DNA from 2 places in the Arcicella sp. GW458-12-2-14-TSB2 genome. Region 2 is predicted to be linked to the other one. Evidence: riboswitches for the same ligand, from Rfam matches in the RefSeq annotation. Region 2 holds a riboswitch; the other holds the start of a gene.
What was found. A riboswitch is a leader RNA that binds a small molecule or an ion and turns the genes downstream of it on or off. The one in region 2 is predicted to bind thiamine pyrophosphate.
Positions count from the first base shown of each region.

Region 1 (4,221 bases), on a different contig from region 2:
CATCCATCGTAAAAACACCTACATAATCAGTCTTAGAAATACTTTTAAGAATCGGACTTAAAAAAACGTAATCAGCCTTGAAACTCAAATTTTCGATAGCATTCAAAGTATGCAATGAACAACTGACAGATAGTCTATGTTTGCGCAACATTTTTACTGAGCTGAACAAGGTTACATCATCTATGCTTTGTCTGAATGTCTCTGTAAAATGCACTCCTTTTACATTATATTTATTAATCAACTCATAATGCGAATGCAATACAATCTTGCGATAGAATTTCGGTTGAATCTGTCTTAGAAAATCTTCATACTCTTTCAGCGACTTTCCTGGTTTTCTGAGGTGAAAAATCAATGATTCATCCATCAACAATTGTTCGATGATGGATATTTCACCGTCAAAATCAGTAGGGTTAGAAAGAATTACTTTTTGCATGTCGACTTTAGTTAGTGATTTAGTGAATGGTGAATTAGTGATTTTCAAGTTTGATTTAGCAGAAATATTTAATTTTACTAAACTAAATAATTATTCCATCTCAATTTAATCTTTTTATCTTTGAAAAATCACCAATTCATAATGCCTTCAATTCCAATCAATTAAAATCACTCATCAAATTGCCTAAAATCACAATTCACTCATTCACTAAATCACTCATTCACAATTAATTATATATATACCTCCGAACCTTGTTCAACAAAGATTTTTGCTCTTTCTTGCATACCTTTTGCCAAAGCCTCTTGTTCTTCAACCCCCATGTTATCAGCATAGTCGCGTACTTCTTGGGTGATTTTCATCGAACAGAAGTTAGGACCACACATCGAACAGAAATGGGCAATTTTAGCTCCTTCTGCTGGTAACGTTTCATCATGATATTCACGAGCGGTGTCTGGGTCAAGGGATAGGTTGAATTGATCTTCCCAACGGAATTCAAAACGAGCTTTGCTCAAAGCATTATCCCTTATTTGTGCCCCATAATGCCCTTTGGCAAGGTCGGCAGCATGAGCAGCAATCTTGTACGTAATCACCCCTACTTTTACATCTTCTTTGTTAGGCAGTCCTAAATGCTCTTTAGGTGTTACATAACACAACATAGCACAACCAAACCAGCCAATCATCGCAGCACCGATTCCTGAAGTAATATGGTCGTAAGCGGGTGCAATATCTGTTGTTAATGGTCCAAGCGTGTAGAAAGGAGCTTCATGACATTCTTTCAATTGCTTATCCATATTTTCTTTAATCAAGTGCATCGGCACATGACCGGGACCTTCAATAATCGTTTGGACATCGTGTTTCCAAGCAATTTTAGTTAGCTCTCCTAGCGTCTCCAATTCTGCAAATTGTGCGGCATCGTTAGCATCAGCAATACTTCCTGGACGAAGACCGTCACCTAAAGAAAACGCCACATCATAAGCCTTCATGATTTCACAAATCTCTTCAAAATGGGTATAAAGAAAGTTTTCTTTATGATGTGCCAAGCACCATTTTGCCATAATGCTACCTCCACGTGATACGATACCTGTCACTCTTTTTGCCGTCATGGGTACATACCTCAACAATACTCCAGCATGAATCGTAAAATAATCAACACCCTGTTCTGCTTGTTCTATGAGGGTATCTTTGAAAATTTCCCAAGTCAAATCTTCTGCTTTTCCCCCTACCTTTTCAAGGGCTTGGTAAATGGGTACAGTTCCAATTGGGACAGGCGAGTTTCGAATAATCCACTCACGGGTTTCATGAATGTTTTTACCTGTAGATAAATCCATGATGGTATCAGCACCCCAGCGACAAGCCCAAACGGTTTTTTCTACCTCTTCTTCAATGTTTGATGAAACAGCCGAATTACCAATATTAGCATTGATTTTCACTAAGAAATTACGCCCAAGAATCATCGGCTCGCTTTCTGGGTGATTGATATTATTAGGAATCACCGCTCTACCCATGGCTACTTCCGAACGTACAAACTCAGGAGTAATCAGTCCTTTTGGGGTATTTGCCCCAAAACTATGTCCTTCGTGCTGATGCCCTATCGTGCTAAGTTCTTGTATTTTCTGGTTCTCACGAATGGCAATGTATTCCATTTCTGGCGTAATAATGCCTTTTTTAGCATAATGCAATTGCGATACGTTCTGTCCAGCTTTTGCTCTCAAAGGTTTTTTAAGGTATTCAAATCTTAGCGCATCAAGGGCAGGATTCGCTAAACGCTCTAGTCCATAGTTTGAAGTAATTGAAGGAAGTTCTTCAACATCTCCACGCTCTAAAATCCATGATTGTCTTAGTCTTGGCAAGCCTTTTCTTACATCAATATCAATGTCTGGGTCTGTAAATGGTCCACTGGTATCATATACTGTTACGGGTGCATTGACTGAGATTACTTTGCCATTTACAATCGTATCCGACAAGCTAATTTCTCGCATTGCTACTTTAATATCATGAATTTCCCCTTGTACATAAACTTTTTTGGAAGCTGGAAAGGGGGCTCTGCTGATTGTTTCAGCATGAGGAGTTTTTTCTGTTTTCTTCATGTTTTTCATAAGCTTTTGAAATATTGAACGCCAGATTTTCAACCGCCTTGAGTAGCCCGAATCAGCATCAGTTGGTCATTACTTTTAAGCTTGATGCTTCCCCATTTATCACGAGGAATTACTTCTTCGTTAATGGCAATGGCCAGACCTCGCAATTCGATAATGCCTTGCTGATTGAGCACCTCGATTAAAAGAGGGTTTTCAGGAAATTCAAAGATTTGGTCGTTAATAATGACAGTCATTCCATGTATTTATTTAAAATAAAAACAAATGGACTTTAGCGAAAACCAAGGAGAAATTAAAGCGTGTATGAGTGAGCTTGGGGAATAAACCTTTTATAGTGTTAGTTGTACACCTAATCAACTACAAAAAATTATAACCCATTAACAAATCAGAATGAAAAAATCAATCTATCGTTTTTTAAGCTAACCAAGAAAAGCAGTGAAATTTTGAAAACGATGCTTAAATCTGTACACCGAATCTGAAAAGAAAATTCTGCCTTACTTTTTCCTACGCAGCAATTACGCCGTTCAGGTTTTGAGGGTATAATCTCAGCCCGTTATATTTAAGGCACCCCTAAAGTTTGAGACAAATGTAAAGTATAAAAATTGAATTTGTAAAATTTTATTTTGTTTTTTTTTCAAACCTATGTAAATCCTGACTTATTTAAAGAAGGAAATTTTTATAATACAAATCTCACTTTCTAGGTTTAGAGCTATCCTCATAGTTTCCTAAAAACAAAGGGAAAACCCTTAATTATTATACATTTCATCAAAAACTGTTGCATTTTCCGCAAAAAATTGCAAATTTACAGGATAACCACCATCTATGCTTATAATACTTTAATTGCAAAAGCTATTGATTTTTTCAACCCATATTATCCAAATGTCTAAAATTTATCGTGAAATCACCCCGCTTACTTCTAATGACTGTTTCATGGTTTTTGCCAGAACAAAAAGTAAGTTTGACTTCCCTTTACATTACCATGAAGAATTTGAGCTAAACTTTATCGAAAATGCAGATGGTGCAAAAAGAGTAGTTGGCGATAATATCGAAATAATTTCAACTTATGAATTAGTTTTGGTGGGTTCTAATGTACCTCATGGCTGGTTTTCGCATGAATCTATTGCTGAAAATATCAATGAAATTACCATTCAATTTCACCGAGATTTATTTGATGAAAAATTCTTAAAAAGGAATCAAATGAGCTTTATACGTTCTATGTTGGAACGTTCGGCAAGAGGCATTTCTTTTTCTCAGGAAACCATCCAAGCAATTAAACCTCGTCTGATAGGGCTTACACAAACCAATGGTTTTTGCTCTGTCATGGAATTGATGTCTATCCTACACGACTTGTCAGTTTCCAGAAATATGAAAACTTTAACGACATTGACTTTTGCTAATGAAAATGCTACTTATGATAGTCGTAGAATTGAAAAAGCCTTTGTTTACATGAGGAACAATTATGACAAAGAAATTTCATTGGAAGACATTGCTAAGATTGTCAATATGACTGTAGTGAGCTTTAGCAGATTCATCAAAAAAAGAACTGGTAAAACCTTTATTGATAGCTTAAATGATATTCGTTTAGGACACGCGTCACGCTTGCTTATCGATACGCGCCAATCGATTGCAGAAATTTCCTTTAAATGTGGGTATAATAATCTTTCATATTTTAATAGAATTTTCAAGAAAAAACAT
Region 1 is NZ_JBWKYN010000183.1:2,539-6,759, reverse strand. Features, by position in the region: gene AC07XN_RS20270 (thiamine phosphate synthase) at 1-433, opposite strand, end outside; gene thiC (phosphomethylpyrimidine synthase ThiC) at 664-2,520, opposite strand; gene thiS (sulfur carrier protein ThiS) at 2,559-2,762, opposite strand; TPP riboswitch at 3,011-3,108, opposite strand; gene AC07XN_RS20255 (AraC family transcriptional regulator) at 3,406-4,221, shown strand, end outside.
Region 1: it holds a riboswitch for thiamine pyrophosphate, as region 2 does, so the genes downstream of both, thiS (sulfur carrier protein ThiS) here and AC07XN_RS07795 (TonB-dependent receptor) in region 2, are expected to answer to the same signal.

Region 2 (4,221 bases):
AACCATCTCTACAGATTTTAGTCGTATTCAATTTACGCCTGATATGATGCCTTCAGATGTATTAGGAACAGCTATTTTTAATCCTAAAACAGCCGAATTTGATTTCAAAAAAGGCCCTATTTTTTCAAACATTATCTTGATTGATGAAATAAACCGCTCGCCTGCTAAAACTCAGGCGGCCTTGTTTGAGGTAATGGAAGAACGACAAATTACGAACTCGGGCACTACTTATCCGATGTCTTTTCCGTTCCTAGTAATGGCGACACAAAACCCTATTGAGCAAGAAGGAACTTACCGTTTACCTGAAGCACAATTAGACCGTTTTCTTTTTAAAATCATCATCAATTATCCATCTTATCAGGAAGAAGTACAAATTCTTCAAGGTAATCATACTCGTTCTAGTGCAGCATCCAGCAATCCTGTTGAGTTGATTGATAGCATTTTGACGCCTGCTCAATTAACAGCTTTACGAGAAAAAGTACGACTATCTATTGTTGACATTAAAATTTTAGAATATATCGCCAAGATTATTCATGAAACCCGTAATTCTAAATTCATTTATTTGGGCGCTTCACCAAGGGCATCTGTGGCGTTATTGAATGCTTCAAAAGCCTTGGCAGCTATCAGAGGCAGGGATTTCGTAACGCCAGAAGATGTGCAGGAGCTTACCCCTGCAGTACTTCGTCACAGAATTATTCTTACTCCAGAAAAAGAGATGGAAGGCTCAACACCAGAAGACATCATTGCTCAAATTCTTCAAAAAATCGAAGTACCAAGATGATTGGAGTGATGAGTTAAGAGTTTTGAGTGGTGAATTGTCATAAAGTTTTACCCGCTGATATAACAGATTAAAACCGCTGATTTGCGCTGACAAAATAAATATCTGCGATAATCTGCGGGTAAAGTAATTCACGATAAAGTTTTACCCGCTGATATAGCAGATTTAAAACCGCTGATTTGCGCTGACAAAATAAATATCTGCGATAATCAGCGGAAAAAATCTCTGTAAATCTGCGGGTAAAGTAATTCACGATAAAGTTTTACTCATTGATATAACAGATTTAAAACCGCTGATTTGCGCTGACAAAATATTATCTGCGTAAATCAGCGGAAAAAATCTCTGTAAATCTGCGGGTAAAGTAATTCACGATAAAGTTTTACTCATTGATATAGCAGATTTAAAACCGCTGATTCGCGCTGACAAAATATTATCTGTGTAAATCAGCGAATATAATCTCCAAAATCTGCGGGTAAAAAATACGTTGTCCTCAAGTCTTAAAGTCTAAAAATCCTAAAGTCCAAAATCCTAAAGTCTCAAAATCAAAAATTATATATCCTCTAAAAGTACAATTTATCAATTTTCGTTATACCTTTGTTTTACAATCACAAAAAGGGGTGCCTTAATATAACGGGCTGAGATTATACCCACTGAACCTGATGCGGGTAATTCCGTCGAAGGGATTTTGTAAATTTGGTTTTGCGTTTAGATTACGTGAACAGATTTAAAATCAATCAATTACATAGGGTTTCACATTGTTAAATCTAACGGGATTTGACTCCTTTGCCTGTTGTTAATATTTTCAAAGATGAAAAACTTAACGACTATTCCGAGAAATCTGTTTGCTCAAACAGGTGTTCTCAACCAGTTCGTTGCTATGATTCGCCTTTTGGTAAATCAAAAAAATGATATTATAAGCTATTCAACATTGATTGCTTTAATATTTTTCCTCTCTACTCAATCGTATGCTCAGTATACTATTTCTGGAAAGATTGTCGATGCTGATGGCAATAAACCTTTGGCTGGTGCAAATATTACGTTAGTAAATGCCGTAAGGGGTACACAAAGCAATGCTCAAGGATTATTTATCCTAAAAAATGTAAAAAAAGGTACTTATACATTAAAAATTAGCTTTGTTGGCTACGAGAAAAATGTACAAGTAATTGATTTACAAAAAGATGCTTCTTTCGATTTCGTCTTGCATAAATCTACTTTTGTAGCAGATGAAGTGGTAGTAAGTGCTACCCGTGCGAATGCCAAATCTGCTATTGCCTTCACTGATGTTTCTAAAGAAGATATTCAGAAACAGAACCTTGGACAAGATATTCCTCAGTTACTAAACTTTACACCTTCGCTGGTTTCTACCTCCGATGCAGGTGCGGGTGTGGGTTATACTGGTGTAAGAATTAGAGGGACTGATGCTACAAGAATCAATGTAACCATCAATGGCATTCCATTGAATGATGCTGAATCGCAAGGTACTTTTTGGGTTAATACACCTGACTTGGCAAGCTCGGTTAGTTCTATCCAAATTCAACGTGGTGTAGGTACTTCAACTAATGGCGCTGGTGCTTTTGGTGCTTCCATTAATGTTTCTACTAACGAATTCAGAAAACAGGCTTATGCTGAAATTAATTCTGCCTATGGCTCATTCAATACTTTAAAAAACACTCTTTTAGTGGGTTCAGGGTTGATAAATGATAAATTCACCTTTGATGCTCGTCTATCAAAAGTAACGTCAGATGGCTATATCGACCGTGCTTCTTCTGACTTAAAATCGTTTTACCTTTCTGGTGCTTATTTTGGCAAAAAATCTTTTGTCCGTTTGAATGTGTTTTCTGGTAAAGAAAAAACTTATCAAGCTTGGGAAGGTGTTCCAGAAGCTACTTTAGCAACCAATCGTACTTTCAATTTATATACGTATCCTAACCAAACGGATAACTATCAGCAAGACCATTATCAATTGCTTTCTTCTCATAGTTTATCAAACGCTTGGACTTTCAACTTGAATTTCCACTATACGTATGGACGTGGATATTATGAGCAATTCAAAGAGCAAGATAAATTATCAAAATATGGTTTGCCTAATGTAGTATTGGGTGCAACAACGATTACTAAGACAGATTTAGTTCGTCGTAAATGGTTGGATAATGACTTTTATGGTACTACGTTCTCTTTTGATTATCAAGGAAGTAAAAAGTTAACGGCCAATTTTGGCGGTGCTTTGAATGAATACGATGGTAGAAATTATGGCGAAATTATCTGGGCTCAATACGCTTCTACGTCAAAAATTGGCGACCGTTATTATAATGGCAATTCTAAAAAGGTAGATTTCAACGTATATGCAAAAGCATTTTATCAGTTCACTGAGAAATTAAATGCTTTTGCCGATTTACAACTCAGAACAATCAATTATGAGATTAAAGGAACGGATGACAACCTTTTGAACATTGGACAAAAAGTAGATTATCAATTCTTTAATCCTAAGTTTGGTTTAAGTTACCAAGTATCACCAAGCACTTCTGCGTATGCTTCTTATAGTGTGGGCAACAAAGAGCCTAGTCGCTCAGACTTTGTGGATAACGTAGGCAAAACACCTAAATCAGAAAAACTGAATGATTTTGAGTTGGGTTATAAAACTCAGACAGGAAAAACGGCTTTTGCGGTTAACGGTTATTTTATGAACTACAATAACCAATTAGTATTAACAGGAAAGTTGAATGATGTAGGTAGTGCCATCCGTGTAAATGTACCAGAAAGCTATCGCTTAGGGATAGAAATAGAAGGAGGCGTACAATTAAATAGCTCGTTGAAAATCAATGCCAATGCGACTTTCTCTGAAAACAAAATCAAAAACTTTACAGAGTCAATCTATAATTACGATACTGAATCAGAAACGCTTTTACCTACTTTGAGTAAAACGAATATTGCTTTTTCACCTAATGTAATCGTAGGTTCACAAATATTATATACGCCTGTGAAGGGTTTAGAATTAGGCTTATTGTCTAAATATGTAGGAAAACAATATTTGGATAATACCTCTAATGAAAACCGTAAATTGAATGCCTACTTCACCAATGATGTTCGTGCCATTTATACCATCAAAGGAAAGACATTAAGAGAAGTTAGCTTTAGTTTCTTGGTAAACAATCTATTCAATACCCTTTATGAATCTAATGGCTATACGTATAGCTACATTTTTGAAGGTGTATCTTACACTGAAAACTTCTATTATCCACAAGCAGGTACTAATGTAATGGCTGGTGTAAGTCTGAAATTCTAAGCATTTAGTCAAAATCACATTTCTAGGCTATTTTTTAGTACATATTTGTATTAAAAAATAGCCTATTTATTTATCTATAAATCTAAATACAACGCTAAAATTTACGAATTAAGATTACGCCAATTATCAAACAAAATGCGCCAATAACCCTGCCCAATGA
Region 2 is NZ_JBWKYN010000038.1:21,870-26,090, forward strand. Features, by position in the region: gene AC07XN_RS07790 (AAA family ATPase) at 1-781, shown strand, start outside; TPP riboswitch at 1,382-1,478, shown strand; gene AC07XN_RS07795 (TonB-dependent receptor) at 1,656-4,061, shown strand; gene AC07XN_RS07800 (DMT family transporter) at 4,156-4,221, opposite strand, start outside.